One region of the Bradyrhizobium sp. 1(2017) genome, then DNA from elsewhere that is predicted to be linked to it. Evidence: predicted binding sites of a transcription regulator. Region 1 holds the regulator's gene; the other holds the start of a gene.
What was found. Region 1 encodes LexA, which represses DNA repair genes until DNA is damaged. Its sites were predicted from a motif close to TGTTCNNNNTGTGTTCNG; they were not measured.

Region 1 (7,857 bases):
GTCGATCGCCGCGCAATCACCTTCCGCACGCTGGCCGTGGCGGCGCTGATCGTGCTCGCGGTCGCACCTGAAGCGCTGGTGCATCCGAGCTTCCAGATGTCGTTTGCGGCAACGCTCGGGCTGGTCGCGCTGGTGCAGATCGGCATGCCGAACCTGTTTGCCTCGCCCGATCATTCGGCAACGGCTCGCGTCGCGCTGTGGGGCGGCCGCGAGATCGCGATGCTGTTCCTGGCTTCGCTGATAGCGGGGCTGGCGACGACGCCCTATGCCGCCTTCCACTTCCATCGCGTGACCCCTTACGGTGTCCTCGCCAATCTCGGGGCAATGCCGGTGGTCTCGGCACTGGTGATGCCGGCGGGGCTGCTGGGACTGCTGGCGGCACCCTTCGGGCTCGACAGCGCGTTCTGGTGGCTGATGGGAATCGGCATCGACTGGATGGTTGCGGTGTCGCGCTGGGTGTCGGCTCTGCCGGGCGCCATCGGCCGCATCCCGGCGTTCGGTATCGCGCCGTTGATGGCGGCAAGCCTCGGCATCATCGTGATGGGCCTGTTGCGAACGCCCCTGCGCTGGTCCGGCGCCCTGGTGCTGCTGGCGTCCATCGCCTGGGCCATGTCGGTGCGGCCGCCCGACATCCTGATTGCCGGAGACGGCGCGAGCGTTGCGGTTCGGGGCCGGGACGGGCAGCTGCTTGTCATGCGCGCGAGCAAGGACAGCTTTCTGCTGAGGGAGTGGTTAGCGGCCGACGCCGATCGGCGCGATGCCGCGAGCAGTACGCTGGCCGACGGCGTGTCGTGCGACGAGGCCGGCTGTGTGACGCCTCTCGCCGATGGCCGGTTGGTCGCGCTGTCCTTGCGCATCGACGCGCTGGCTGATGATTGCAGCCGCGCCGCACTGGTGGTGACCGCGCGACCCGCGCCGCCGGATTGCGCGGCGATGGTGATCGATCGGCAGCGGCTCACGAGCCAGGGCGCGCTGGCGTTGTCGCAGCGTGGCGATGGTTTTGCGGTTCAGGCGGTGAGGGCGAGAGGGACAAGCCGGCCCTGGCTGCCGGCCGGCGCCGGCGAGGGTGATTTCGGCGGGAGCCTTGCGCCCAAGGCGGCGGCAGCCCGCAACCGCGACGCAACGCCGGCGGAGGCCGACTTGCAGGCCGACGATCAATGATAATTGCGAGGAGTTGGTCTGCGAGGTTGGTCCGGGTCCGACCGGAACTCCGCCGGGACACAAACCATACCATCTCGCCGGCTAGGGCCGGCGATGGCATTTGATCCAGGCCCGACCTGGGCGGCCGGGGACGGCCCATCAGTCGATCGGCAGGCGGCGCGTCGTGCTCGGCCGACTGTCGGTGATGATCTGCGGCTTGTGCTCGCGCTCGCCGATCGGCTGGGTCACCGGCAATTGCAGCACGGTTGCGCGCTGACCTTCGACGAGCTGCGTCACCAGCACATATTTGCCGTCCGGAAACTCGATCGCGTCGTGATGGCGATCGGGAATCTGCGGATCAATCTTGCCGAACTTACCGACGCGGGAGTTGATGGTGCGCGTCCAGATCCAGCGATTGTCGTAACGGACGTTGTCGGCGAAGGCGAGCTCCGTTCCCGGCAGCAGGCAGACGGCCACGGTCGGATCGGCCGCAGAAGCAAAGCCACGCGTCGAGGTGCCGCGAAACGTCGTCGACACGATCGTCTCGCCGACTTCGGCGGGCCGCGATGCAACGGCATGCAGGCTGTAGTCACACATCGGGTGCTCCTCTTTCGATGATAGCAACCCGCGCCTCTTTCGGAGGCGCAAGCCTCTATCAGAGTGGAAGCATACAACGCTCTGCTTGGTTGTGGGCAAATCTGCGGCTGGTGTTCGCGGGAAGCGATCACATTATTTTTTCAAATCTATTAGGAACAAAGCCCGCTTCAGTGCATTCGGCGAATGCCGGCGTCAGTGGTGCGCGGGCGTCGACGCATCGCTGTCTCGTCGATCCCTTGAGGTCGCAAAGCATGAGCTTCGCGGCGGTACGCCGAGGACCGCGCTGGAAAAGTGCCGGACAATCTGCGCAGTACCAGAAAGACCATCCAGCCGGAGCGGGCAACCTGGTCCGCTCCAATCGGAATCGTTGGTATCGAATGACCGCTGGTCGTCTCAGTGCTTTCTCAGTACTTGCGGTACAGCCCGATCAGCTTGCCTTGGATCTTCACCCGGTTGGGCGGCAGGATGCGTACCTCGTAGGCGGCGTTGGCGGGCTCGAGCGCGATCGAGGCGCCGCGGCGGCGGAAGCGCTTGAGCGTCGCCTCCTCGTCATCGATCAGCGCCACCACGATGTCCCCGGTATCGGCGCTCTCGTTGCGCTGGATCAGGGCCATGTCGCCGTCGAGGATGCCGGCTTCGACCATCGAATCGCCGCGCACTTCGAGCGCGTAGTGCTCGCCTGAGCCGAGCATGTCCGGCGGTACGCTGATGGTGTGACTGCGGGTCTGCAGCGCCTCGATGGGCGTGCCGGCCGCGATGCGGCCCATCACGGGCACCGCAACGGGGCGCTCGCCCTCGTCCGCGGGCGGGCTCGAGGTCGTGCGCACCTTGCCGAGATTGCCCTCGATGACGCTTGGCGTGAAGCCGCGGCGGTTGCCGGCTGCGGCCTGCAGCTCCGGCAGCTTGATGACTTCAATCGCGCGGGCGCGGTTGGGCAGGCGGCGGATGAAGCCGCGCTCCTCGAGCGCGGTGATCAGGCGATGAATGCCCGACTTCGAGCGCAGGTCGAGCGCATCCTTCATCTCGTCGAAGGAGGGCGGCACGCCGCTTTCCTTCAGACGTTCGCTGATGAACCGCAGAAGCTCGTATTGTTTGCGCGTTAACATCTCGACCAAAGTCCCCCGGTTGATGTCGTTCGATTCCGAGACGCTGAATTGAAGCGGCGAACCGCTACATGCTCGAAACAAATCATGAACGGACACTATATGTTCGATATGTGTTCCGCAACTGCTTAATTTACCGTGAACGCGACGAAGTTCGCGGAATGCGTGTGGCGGGACCGTTCAGGCGGGCAGGCGCAGCACCTCGCAAGGCGTACCGGCCTCGGCTTTGGGCGCGAACGGCATGCGCACGAGAAGTGCCTGTGCCGCAGCAAGATTCGCAAGCAGGGAGGAATCCTGAAGATGGAGGGGGAGCGCAACGAGCGTGCCGTCGTCGCGCTCTTCCAGACGCGCGCGAAGGTAATCCGCGCGCATGTCGTTTGCGCCCACGTCGCGGCCGAGCACGGCGCGCTCGTGGCGGTGATGAATCACGGACCGGCCCGACAAGGCACGAATCAGCGGCACCATGAACAGGAAGGCGCACACATAGGATGATACCGGATTGCCGGGCAGGCCGATCACCCGCATCGCGCCCAACCGCCCATGCATCATCGGCTTGCCCGGGCGCATCGCGATCTTCCAGAACGCCATCGAGATGCCTTCGTCCCGGAGCGCCCGCTGGACCAGATCGTGGTCGCCGACCGAGGCTCCGCCGGTGGTGATCAGGACGTCGGCGCCGCTCTCGCGGGCCCGGCGGATGCCGGCGGCGGTGGATTGCAGCGTATCGGCGGCAATGCCGAGGTCGATGGTCTCGGCACCCTCGCTGCGCGCGAGCGCGTGTAGGGCATAGCCGTTGGAATAGACGATCTGGCCGTGGCCGGGCGTGGAGCCCGGCATCACAAGCTCGTCGCCGGTGGCGAGGATCGCGACCTTGGGGCGGCGGCAGACGCCAAGCTGCGGGTAATTCATGGCGGCGGCGAGAGCGAGATCGCGCTCGGTGAGGCGAACTCCCTTGCGCAGTAGCACATCCCCTTCGGAGAAGTCGACGCCTGCGGGACGGATGTGCCGCCCGGCAGCCGCGGCTTCCTTGATCGTGACGCGCCTGCCGTCGGCAACGGTATCCTCCTGGATCACGACGGCGTCCGCGCCATTGGGGATCACGCCGCCGGTGAAGATCCGTACCGCTTCGCCGGAGCCGACCGTCTCGGCGAATGGCCGGCCGGCCGCGACCTCGCCAATGACCGTCAGCTGAGAATCAATCGTCGCCGCATCGGCCGCGCGCACCGCGTAGCCATCCATCGCGGACATCGCCTCCGGCGGCTGCGTGCGCAGTGCCGCCACGTCGCGGGCGAGCACGCGGTGGAAGGCTGCATCGAGCGCGACCGTCTCGTCAGGCAGCGGCTCTGCACCCGCCAGCACCGCGGCAAGCGCGTCGGAAACCGGCATCAGGGCCAAAAGTGAAATCTCCTGCTGGGCCGCTCGGGCAATCGGCAGCGAGAGTTCTAGCCGAGTGCGGGCGCAGAGGCAAAAAGCGGCGACGCAGGATAATTCGTCCCGCCTATCGATATTTTCGTTCAGAACGGCGGCTCAGATCCGCCGCGGCATGATCCGAAAGGCGAGACAGACCGGCAAGAGGATAGCCATGGCGAGGACGAGGAGGACGAGCGCCACGGCCAGCATCGGTCAACTCCCGCTGGGGCGGTCCGGGCCGCCGTCCAGCGCGACATCAGGAGCTTTTGGGCCTTGATCCTTGTCGGGCATCGGGTCGGCCTGGGATTTCAAGTCGGCCGCCTTGCTGATCAGCTTGGCGGACAGCTCAGAGTCCGAGGTGGTTCTTGCAAACTCGAGCAGGAGAGAGGCTTGCTTCGTCAGATAGGTTTTGCCCAGCACGTCGATCAGTCCGATGTAGAAGTCCCAACGGACTCATGAGTCCTGACGCAGCCATTCGTTCCCGGAACTTTGTATAAAAATGCACAGAGGAATTCGGTTCCTCGCCACCCGTAAATTTAGTTCCGGCGCCCCCGAACCAGCCCGCCTGGCGGTCAGACGCCCAGCGCCCTCAACGCGTTCCCGACATCGCCGGGCGAGGTGACGTGCACGGCGGTGAGGCCGCGTGCCCGCGCCCCTTCGACGTTCTCGGCAAGGTCGTCGAAGAATACGATTCGGCTGGCGGGCACACCGATCGCCGTCACGACGTGGTCGAACGCCTCCGCATCCGGTTTGCGTAGGCCGATGCTGGACGACAAATAAAGCTCGCGGAAATGTCCGAGCACGCCGGCATATTCCTTCGAGAAATAGTCGATATGCGGCCGGTTGGTGTTGGAGAACGCGTAGATCGGCATCTGCTTGGCCGCGCGCGGCAACAGCTCGGCGATATCAGGCATCTCGCCGGCGAAGATCGCGTTCCATCCCTCCAGAAACTGCGCATCCGAAATGCCGATTCCAAGCGAGGTGCGCAACGACTGGAAATAATCCTCGTCGCTGATCTTGCCGACCTCGTGCAGCCGGTAGGCCTCGTCACGCACATAGCGCGCGACGATGGCCTCCGGCTGGCAGCCGGCATGTCCCGCCCAGCAGGCGATCGCCTTGGAGAAATCGATGTCGAGCACCACGCGCCCGAGATCGAACAGGAGCGCATCAGCGCTGCCGGGAGAGAGTGCGGTCATTGCGTCCTTTTCACTTCAGTATCGATAGGGGTCGTGGTCGAACAGCGGGAACGCACTGAACACGCTTGGCGCATTCGTCGCGGTCGCCTGGTGCAGGCAGGACTTGTCGACCTCGGCGAACGAGGTGGTACCCAACAGGCCGAGGCAGCGCAACACTTCGTCCTCCAGCAGTTCCAGCATCCGCAACACGCCGGCTTCGCCGGCCGCCGCCAGTGCCCAGCATTGCAGCCGGCCGATACCGACGAGGTCGGCGCCCGCCGCAATGGCCTTGACGATGTCGGTGCCGCGGCAGATGCCGCCATCGACCATGATCCTGGCGCGACCTTTCACGGCTTCGACGATTTCAGGCAGCACATGCATGGCGCCGCGGCCATGATCGAGCTGGCGGCCGCCATGGTTGGAGACGTAGATCCACTCGACACCGTGATCGATCGCGATCCGTGCGTCCTCGGCGGTGGCGATGCCCTTGAGGATCAGCGGGGTCTTGAACGTGTCCTTGATCATCTTCACCGTCCGCCATTCCAGGCCCTTCTGGTAGTCGCCGCCGGTTGCGCGCAGGCGGCTCTCGCGAACATAGCGCTTGGCGATGTCGCGCTCACGACGGCTGTAATGGGCGGTGTCGACCGTCAGGCAGAACGCGGCATAGCCGTTCTTCTCGCTCCGGCTGACGACGTCCGCGACGAAGGCGTCGTCGCCGCGGACATAGAGCTGATAGAGCCGTAGCGCGTCGGGCGCAGCCTCCGCAGTCTTCTCCAGACCGGGATCGGACACCGAGCTCAGCATGTGGGCCGCACCGAAGGTGCCGGCGGCGCGTGCCACGCTTGCCGCGCCATCGGGGTCGAAGATCTCCAGCGCGCCGACGGGGGCGAGCACCACCGGCAAACGCATCCTGCGGCCGAACTGCTCGACGGAGCCGTCGACCTTGCGAACGTCCCGCAGCACGCGCGGGCGGAAGGCGATCTCGTCCAGGGCCATGCGGTTGCGGCGCATGGTGGTCTCGGTCTCGGCGGCACCGACGATGTAGTCCCAGGCATTCTGGTTGAGGTTGGCACGCGCCTTCCGGACGAATTCGTGCAGGTTCTGGAACGGCTCGTTGCTGGCGCCGAGTTCGACGTTCCTTTCCGGCCGGATGCGGGGCGCGTCGTTCATTGTTGTCCTCCCGAGAATTTGAAGTCTTGTTGCCATCGCCTATCGCGTCCGGCCCTGCAAAACCATCCTAAAATCGCATACCTGCGAGGCGTGGGCGGCCGATCGTCGTCCGCCCTGCTGAAGCGGTCTCGGAACGTTGCCAAAAGTTTAGGCCAAGGCGAAGGGATTTCTTCGGTGTGTCCGCCGGCGTGGCACGCCGGCCTTGAAGAAACCAGAATGGTATTGTGAGAAGCGGACTGGATCGCCATTTGCATGGCGCCACAGCCCCCAGCAAAAAGGCTACCTCATCCATGCGGAAAACCCTGCTGTTCCCCCTGGGCGCGCTCACGGGAGCGTGTCTGACCCTTCTGGTAGCCAGTCCCCACGGCGGCGTATGGGCGGCAAGGGCGGCAGCGAACGCGAACGACGCCTATTCCCAGCTCAATTTGTTCGGCGCAGTGTTCGAGCGCGTGAAGGCGAGCTATGTCGAGAAGCCCGACAATGCCAAGCTGATCGAAGGCGCGATCACGGGCATGGTGACCTCGCTCGACCCGCATTCGCGCTACATGAACGACAAGGCCTGGACCGAGATGCAGGAGACTACCTCCGGCGAGTTCGGCGGGCTTGGCATCGAGGTCACGATGGAGGACGGCCTCGTCAAGGTCGTCTCGCCGATCGACGACACACCCGCCTCGAAGGCCGGCATCATGTCCGGCGACCTCATCAGCAAGATCGACGGCGAGGCCGTGCAGGGCATGACGCTCGAGCAGGCCGTCAACAAGATGAAGGGCCCGGTCGACACCAAGACCAAGCTCACCATCGTGCGCAAGGGGGCCGACGCACCGATCGACGTCGCGATCACGCGCGAGATCATCCATGTGCGGCCGGTGCGCTTCCAGGTCAAAAACGGCGATATCGGCTATATCCGCGTCACCTCGTTCAACGAGCAGACCACCGACGGGCTGAAAAAGGCGATCGCGTCGATCTCCAAGGAGATCCCGCCGGAGAAGCTTGCGGGCTATGTGATGGACCTGCGCAACAATCCGGGCGGCCTGCTCGACCAGGCCGTGTCGGTGTCGAGCGCATTCCTGCAGCGAGGCGAGGTCGTCTCGACCCGCGGCCGCAATCCGGAAGAGACCCAGCGTTTCACCGCGCATGGGGGCGACCTCACCAAGGGCAAGCCGCTGGTGGTGCTGGTCAATGGCGGCTCGGCCTCCGCCTCGGAGATCGTCGCCGGCGCGCTGCACGACCACAAGCGCGCGACGCTGATCGGCACGCGCTCGTTC
Region 2 (7,857 bases), 3.6 Mb from region 1:
TCAGTGCCGGATGGCCCGCCGGTCATTTGCCGGCTCTCACGCTCCAGTCGGCGAACTTGATGCGCCCTGTAAAGGTGGCGGGGCCCGAGCTGCCGGCCTTGTAGACGAAAGCCTCGCCTTCCTGCACGTCGCCGGCCTCCTTGCCGAAGGCATCGGCGATGTTGGTTTTGTGGGTCACCAGGAAGGTGTTGGTACCGGCCTTAGGCGGCGCATCGACGAGCTGCCGCACGGCCTGGCCCGCCTTTGCATTGGCACCCGTCGGGTTTGCCATTCCCGACGCACTGGCGTTGCTGCTGTCCGTCAGCGCATCGACCGGCTTGACCTCGCGTCCCGAGATCAGCTTGCCGGTCTCGATCGCGCGGTTCAGGCGGCTGGTGTAGATATCGCCGATCGGGATCGCGAAGTCCTTGAGCGCCGTCCCGATCTGGCGCGCCATGTCCCTGCCTTTCTCGCTGAGCTGGCGCTGGGCGCTCATGTCGTCGAACCTGAAGGGGTAGACATCCTTCTGGCTGTCGTCGGTTGCGGTGTGCCGGAAGATCAGCACGTAGCCGCCCTGCTTGAGCGATGGGATGAGTTCCGCCGTATCGGCGGTGGCGTGTCCGGAAATTGCTGCGAGCGAAACAACGAGTGCGAGGCGGCAAAGCACGTTCATGCGCAAAGTCCTTCGCTGCAAAACGCCCCCCTTGCATGGTGACGCGCAACGCGGCCGATTTCAATTATCGATAGGGTCCAGAGTTCCCTTGCAACGCTGGAATCACACCGCCAGGTGCCGGGATGTGACCAGCCCGGCGAACGCCTCGTCCAGCTTCTCCCGGTCGAGCGGCTTGATCAGGAAGCCGTTCATCCCTGCCTCGAAGCAGGCGTAGCGGTCTTCGACCAGCGTATTGGCGGTGAGCGCCAGGATCGGCGTGCGCTGGCGGCCCACGGCTGCCTCATGGGCGCGGATGCGTTTCGCCGTCTCGATGCCGTCGAGCTGCGGCATCTGGATGTCCATCAGCACGAGGTCATAGGGGGTGCCGGCCGTTGCAGCGGCAAGCCAGGATTCCAGCGCGGCCTCGCCGTGAATTGCGATGACGACGCGGTGGCCGAGTTTCGTCAGCAACGAGCGCATCAAGAGCGCATTGATCTCGTTGTCTTCGGCGACCAGGATCGACAAACCCTTTGTCGGCGCCGCCTTCGCCCTGGATTCAGCCGGCGGTTCCGGCGCGAGATCGGGCGAGGCGACCTCCGGCGTCAGCGAAAGGCGTGCGGCGAGCGAGGCCGCGCGTAGCGGCTTCATCAGAAAGCCGCTGAAGGCCGACGAAAATGTCTCGTGTCGCGAGCCCGACGTCAGCAGCACCAGGCGCTGCATCGCATGCGTCCGCGCAGCTTCGCCGAGATGATCGGCAACGGAAGGACCGATCGCGCGATCGATCAGCACCGCGTGCCACGAGCGTTCCGGCAGCAGCGCTTCGGCGACCGCGGCATCCGCAGCCATGCAGGTTTGGCCGCCCCAGCGCTCCAGGCGCCGCGCGATCAGGGAGGCCTCGATGCCGTCGGCGACGAGGAGAATCGACTTGCCAGCGAGATCGGGACTGGGGAATGCGGTCTGCCCCCTGCCGGCCTGTGACGGGGCAAGCGGCACCGCGACCTCGAAGGTCGAGCCTTTGCCCGGCTCGCTCTCGAGTGTGATCCGTCCGCCCATGCGCTTGACGATGCGCTCGCTGATGGACAGGCCGAGCCCGGTGCCGCCATAGGTACGGGCGACGCGCTCGTCCGCCTGCTCGAATTCCTGGAAGATGCGCGACCGCGCTTCGGGCGCGATGCCGATGCCGGTGTCGCGGACCAGGAAGCTGATCTCGTTCGGCCAGATCCCGGGCTCGACGATCAGCGCCACGCCGCCGCTCGCGGTGAACTTGATGGCGTTGCCGGCAAGATTGAGCAACACCTGGCGCAGCCGCGCGGCATCGCCCACCACCTCGAGCGGCAGGCGTTCGTCGATATAGGATGCGATCTCGAGGTCCTTGGCCTGCGCGCGCGGCGCCAGAAGCTCGGTGATTTCCTCGACCAGCGTTGACAGGGCGAAGGGGCGCTGCTCGAGATCGAGCTTGCCGGCTTCGATCTTGGAATAATCGAGCAGCTCCTCGATCAGCGCCATCAGCGCCTCGCCCGAGGTCTTCACTGCCCTGGCATAGGTCGTCTGCTCCGGCGTCAGATTGGTGTCGAGCAGGAGGCCGCCCATGCCGATGATGCCGTTGAGGGGCGTGCGTATTTCGTGCGAGGCCATCGCCAGGAAACGCGATTTGGCGCGGTTGGCGGCATCGGCCTGGTCGCGCGCCTCGGACAGGGCGCGTTCGGTCTCGGTGCGGTCGGTGACGTCGCGCCCGACGCTCTGCAGTTCGGCGGGCTGCCCGGCATCGCGGCGGACATAGCCCTCGCGCCAGGCGATCCAGCGCGCGCCGAGCTCTGTTGCGATTCTCTGGTCGTGAATGCGTGTGCCGTTGCTCTCGCGCGCGCTGTCGCCCTGCTCCAGCACGTCGAAATCGAAGCGTGTGCCGACCAGCGCGCTGCGCGTCTGTCCGGCCAGTGCGCAATAGGCGTCGTTGGCAAAAGTGATGCGGCCGTTGGTGTCGCGCAGCACGATCAGGTCGCCCTGCTGCTCGAACAGGCTGCGGGCGCGCTCTTCGGCTTCCTTGAGCTCCCAGTTCCGGTCGATCAGCGCCTCGTTGTGGGCGGCGAGGGTCCGCAGCCGTTTGTTGACGAAGCGCAGCCGCATGCTCAGCGTGGCAAGGCCGAGGCAGGCGAGGGCGAACAGGAAGCTCGCGCCGATCGCAAACGCATTCGGATCGTAGCCCGAATTCTCCGAGCGGCTGCCGGAGACGAAACCATAGGCGGCGCCGAACGTCGCCGTGAAGATCATGAAGGAGCGGAGCGCGAAGGCGATCCGCGGATGCTGTCGCCTGAAGCGGCGCATGCGCACCTTGATCCGGAACGTCCGACCCATCACCACCGACCCCGACTCTTGTCCGAAACCCCGCGTTCGCCCTGTGCGACGATGTCGCCTCGACCTTGCGAACAGCTTGAGGCTCTGGCGCCGCCTCCAGACAGGGTTGACGAAGTGTTAACGTCTCAGAGCGAGGCGGCTTGGAAGTGGCTACGGCCACCGCGGGCGCCGACGATCAGCGCAGCCGCCTCGCGCTGCGAGAACGTCTTCGAGCGCACATAGATGCGGTAATCAGCCGGCCCTTCGGTGGAGAGGTAGATCACCTCGCCGCCGTCGACGGGCTGCGCGGCGATCGAGATCAGGCGTGTCGACGGACCGGCCTGGCAGGTGTCCGAGTCCGAACCGAGACCGTCGTCCACCACGGCGAAGTCCGCAACGTCCGCATTGTCGGTGACCTGGACCCGCACCGTCGCCTGCGCGGGATCGTCGGTGAAGGCGACGTGCACGCCGGCGGTCCAGAACAGGGAGGTGAGCTCGACCGAGGTGTCGCCGAGGGCGATGCAGGGATGCGAGACCGATCCGATCTCGGCGCGGGCGAACACAGCTGCCGCCAACAGGGGAACAACGGAGGCCAGGATCTTGAGACGCAACATGACACTCTACTCGCCGGGCCCTGTACGGGAACTGATGGGCCTTATGGTTTGCAGAGCGTAAAGGAAACTCGTTACCGCCGGGTTGATGCGCGGAATGATCAGGCCATCTGCCGTACATCCTCCGCGAGTGCGCGGTAGGACAGCGCCTCGGCGAGGTGGAGCCGGCCGATCCTGTCGGCGTTGTCGAGATCGGCGAGCGTGCGCGCCACCCGCAGCACGCGGTGATAGCCGCGCGCCGACAGCCGCATGGTCTCGGCGGCATCGCGCAGCAGCTTGGCGCCTTGCACATCCGGCTTGGCGATCTCTTCCAGCACCGAGGCCGGCGCCTCGGCATTGGTGCGGACCTTGGGCAGGCCGGCAGCGGCATAGCGCGCAAGCTGGATGTCGCGGGCCGCCGCCACGCGCGCCGCGACCTCGGCCGAGCCTTCCGCCGGCGGCGGCAGGATCAGGTCGGCCGCGGTCACCGCCGGCACCTCGATGCGCAAATCGATGCGGTCCATCAGGGGACCGGAGATGCGCGCCTGGTAGTCGGACGTGCAGCGGTCGATGCGGCCGCGCTTGCAGGCATAGCCGGGCTCGAAGGCGTTGCCGCAGCGGCAGGGATTCATCGCCGCGACCAGCATGAAGCGGGCAGGGTAGGTGACGCGGTGATTGGCGCGCGACACCGCGACCTCGCCGTTCTCCAGCGGCTGGCGCAGCGAATCCAGCACGCGCGGATCGAACTCCGGCAATTCGTCGAGGAACAGCACGCCCTGATGCGCCAGCGAGATCTCGCCGGGCCTTGCCCGCATGCCGCCGCCGGTGAGCGCGGCCATGCTGGCGGAGTGATGCGGCGAGCGGAACGGGCGCCGCGCCGTCAGTGCGCCGCCCTCGATCTCGCCGGCGACCGACGCGATCATGGAGACCTCGAGCAGCTCGCTCGGCGACAGCGGCGGCAGGATCGAGGGCAGGCGCGCCGCCAGCATCGACTTACCGGCGCCGGGTGCGCCGATCATCAACAGATGATGCCCGCCGGCGGCCGCGATTTCCAGCGCCCGCTTGGCGCTCTCCTGGCCCTTGATGTCGCGCAGATCGAGGGACGATGCCGCGGCCTCGTGCACCTTCGGCGAGGGCCGCGACAGCACCTGCGTGCCCTTGAAATGGTTGGCGATCTGGATCAGCGAGTGAGCTGCAATGATCTGGATGTCGGGGCTTGCCCAAGCCGCTTCCGACCCGCAGGCGGCGGGGCAGATCAGGCCTTCCTCGCGCGCATTGGCGCCGATCGCGGCAGGCAGAACGCCTGCGACCGGCGCGATCGAGCCGTCGAGGCCAAGCTCGCCGAGCACGGTGAAGCCGGTCAGCGCATCCGGCGGAATCGCGCCGATGGCCGCCATCAGCCCGAGCGCGATGGGAAGGTCGTAATGACTGCCCTCCTTGGGCAGGTCGGCCGGCGCCAGATTGACGATGATCCGCCGCGCCGGCAGCGCCAGCCCCGAGGCGATCAGGGCCGAGCGGACCCGCTCGCGCGCCTCCGACACTGCCTTGTCCGGCAGGCCGACGATGGCGAAGGCCGGCAGGCCCGGGGCGACCTGCACCTGCACGTCGACCGCGCGGGCCTCGATCCCCTCAAAGGCGACGGTAGAAACCCGCTGAACCATGCCCGAACCAGCCCTGCCCTTTGCTCAATCGAGGGTAGCAGGCGGCGCCTCGCTCCGCAAGAACAATACAGGAACATAGTCGGGAGCGGCGCAAGCCCTAACGGATCGTAAACGTGAAGCGGACACTACGCCTCGAATGCGAGCGGCTCTCCTCAGCACATTCCAACGAATGTCCGCTACTCCTACGCTTGCGGGATGGGCCGTGGTCTAACGGGTGAAGAGTTCAAATGCTTGCAAATCGCCGGAGAAGCGAACGCCGGGTGTGCAGCCGGCTTGCCAAGATTCATTTCGGTGCGGGCTCGCTGCCGCGGGATTGCACGATCACGGACATCTCCGATGGTGGCGTGAAAGTGGTGGCGGAATTTTTGGAAGTGCCGCCGCAATTCACCATCATCTTCGCGCCCGATTATTCCCGCCAATGCCGCCTGCGCTGGCGCATCGGCTGCGAGTTCGGCGCCGAGTTCACCGACTAAGCCGTCAAAGGCTACCCTCTTTAACCCGGTTTTAGCGTTAATCGGTAAGCATCCCTGATCAGTCGCCGAGTGATCAGAGTATGCCCAAGCGTTCGTCTCCCGCCTTTCCTCCGGCGAAATTCCTGCTTCCCGCGTTCATGGTGCTCATCCTCGGCGGTTGCCAGACCAATGGCATCGAGGATGTGACCGGCGCGCTCGGCGTCAGGTCTGAAACCGCCGCCAAGGCCGAAGCCAGGTCGGACATGGACGCGCTTCGCGAGCGCTACCGCGCCAAGCCCGGCGAGCCCGCAATTGCGCTCGCTTATGGCAAGGCGCTGCGCGAGACCGGCCAGCGCGCGCAGGCTGTCGCGGTGCTGGAGCAGGCCGTGCTCGGCCATCCCAGCAACAAGGCGCTGCTCGCCGGCTATGGCCGCGCGCTCGCCGACAACGGCAATTTCCAGCAGGCCTTCGACGTCCTCGGCCGCGCGCATTCGCCCGAGGATCCGGACTGGCGCATCCTGTCGGCGCAAGGCGCGGCGCTCGATCAGCTCGGCCGCAACGAGGAGGCGCAGCAATATTATGCGAGCGCCCTGAAGATCGTGCCCGACGAGCCACAGGTCCTGTCCAATCTCGGCCTGTCCTACATGCTCCAGAACAATCTGCCGCGGGCCGAGCAGGTGCTCGGCCGCGCCCATCAGCGCAATCAGAACGATGTGCGGATCCGTGCCAATCTCGCGCTCGTGCTGGGATTGCAAGGCCGCGAGGCTGAGGCTGAAATCCTCGTGAAGGCCGACCTGCCGCCGGATGAGGCTGCGGCAAAGGTCGCGGCGCTGCGGCAGCTGCTGGCGAAGAAGCAGCAGCGGGCGGACAAATAGCCGCGCCTACGACGCCTTGCGATGCGGCGCGGAGCTGCGGCCCGACTTGCCCTTCAGCTTCTTCAGGAGCGGTCCGAGCAGCGAGCGCTTCGGCTTCTTCACCTCGCCGCGGCCGGCGAGCCGGTTCGCCATGGTCTGGAACAGCTCGGTGGTGCGGTGGCTCTTGGAGACCTCCGCGATCATCTGGCCGTTGTTGGCGGCGGTGGAGAACAGCTTCGAATCGAACGGGATCACCGCCAGCGGCTGGCTCTCCATGGTCTTGGCGAAGGCCTTGACCTCGATCTCCGCGCGCTTGTGCATGCCGACCTGGTTGAGGCAGTACAGCGGCGGCCGGTCGTTCGGGCGCGCCGCCTTGAGCACGCTCAGCATGTTCTTGGTGTTGCGCAAATTGGCGAGATCAGGCTCGGCCACGATCACGATGTCGTCGGCATTGACCAGCGCGCGGCGCGTCCAGCCCGACCATTGGTGGGGAACGTCGAGCACGATGCAGGGCGTGGTCATGCGCAAGGTGTCGAACACCGCGTCGAAAGCTTCGGCACCGAAATCGTAGACGCGGTCGAGCGTCGCGGGCGCGGCCAGCAGGCTGAGGCGCTCGGTGCATTTGGCAAGCAGGCGCTCCAGCAGCGCCGTGTCCGGCCGGTCCTGCGACAGCACCGCATTGGCGATGCCCTGCACCGGGTCCTGATTGTAGTCGAGGCTCGCGGTGCCGAAGGCGAGGTCGAGATCGATCACGACGGAATCGAGCGCGAGGTCGCGGGCGATGGTCCAGGCCACGTTGTGCGCGACGGTGGACGCGCCGACGCCGCCCTTGGCGCCGACCACGGCGATGACGCGGCCGGTGATGATGGCCTCGGACGCCGAGAACAGGCTGCAGATCGAGCGGACCACGTCGAGCGTCTCGACCGGTCCGACCACGTAATCGTTGACGCCGCGGCGGACCAGCTCGCGATAGGGCGCGGTGTCGTTGGGATTGCCGATCACGACGACGCGGGTGCCGGGGTCGCAGACGCCGGCGAGGTCGTCGAGCCCCTCCAGGATGTCACGGGTGCCGTCGGATTCGATCACGATCACGTTCGGCGTCGGCATCGTTTCGTAGACTTCGATCGCCGCAGCGAGGCCGCCGTCCCTGGCGGTGAGATGCGCCTTGGCAAGCCGGCGATCCTGCCCCGCCGCGGTCACCGCGGCGAGCGTCTGCTCGGTTTCGCAAAAGGCCTGCACCGAGATACGCGGGACCGGCGCAATGTGCTCGTCGGGGTGCCGCGGATCGTCCGCCTCTTCGTCGTGGATGCCAGTCATTTGCCGGTTTCGCTGAGTTTG

Region 2: a site for LexA is predicted at 5,272-5,289, ahead of HAP40_RS00890 (YifB family Mg chelatase-like AAA ATPase). Genes of this name have one in related genera too.

Annotation. Positions count from the first base shown of each region.
Region 1 covers NZ_CP050022.2:4,485,719-4,493,575, reverse strand. Annotated here, with positions in the region: gene HAP40_RS21300 (ComEC/Rec2 family competence protein) at 1-1,161, shown strand, start outside; gene HAP40_RS21295 (hypothetical protein) at 1,300-1,737, opposite strand; gene lexA (transcriptional repressor LexA) at 2,142-2,843, opposite strand; gene glp (gephyrin-like molybdotransferase Glp) at 3,021-4,232, opposite strand; gene HAP40_RS21280 (hypothetical protein) at 4,461-4,667, opposite strand; gene HAP40_RS21275 (HAD family hydrolase) at 4,820-5,443, opposite strand; gene HAP40_RS21270 (alpha-hydroxy acid oxidase) at 5,459-6,592, opposite strand; gene HAP40_RS21265 (S41 family peptidase) at 6,883-7,857, shown strand, end outside.
Region 2 covers NZ_CP050022.2:189,592-197,448, reverse strand. Annotated here, with positions in the region: gene HAP40_RS00905 (histidine phosphatase family protein) at 23-652, opposite strand; gene HAP40_RS00900 (PAS domain-containing hybrid sensor histidine kinase/response regulator) at 755-2,983, opposite strand; gene HAP40_RS00895 (hypothetical protein) at 3,109-3,576, opposite strand; gene HAP40_RS00890 (YifB family Mg chelatase-like AAA ATPase) at 3,675-5,213, opposite strand; gene HAP40_RS00885 (PilZ domain-containing protein) at 5,441-5,686, shown strand; gene HAP40_RS00880 (tetratricopeptide repeat protein) at 5,767-6,540, shown strand; gene HAP40_RS00875 (AAA family ATPase) at 6,547-7,836, opposite strand; gene HAP40_RS00870 (CpaD family pilus assembly protein) at 7,833-7,857, opposite strand, start outside.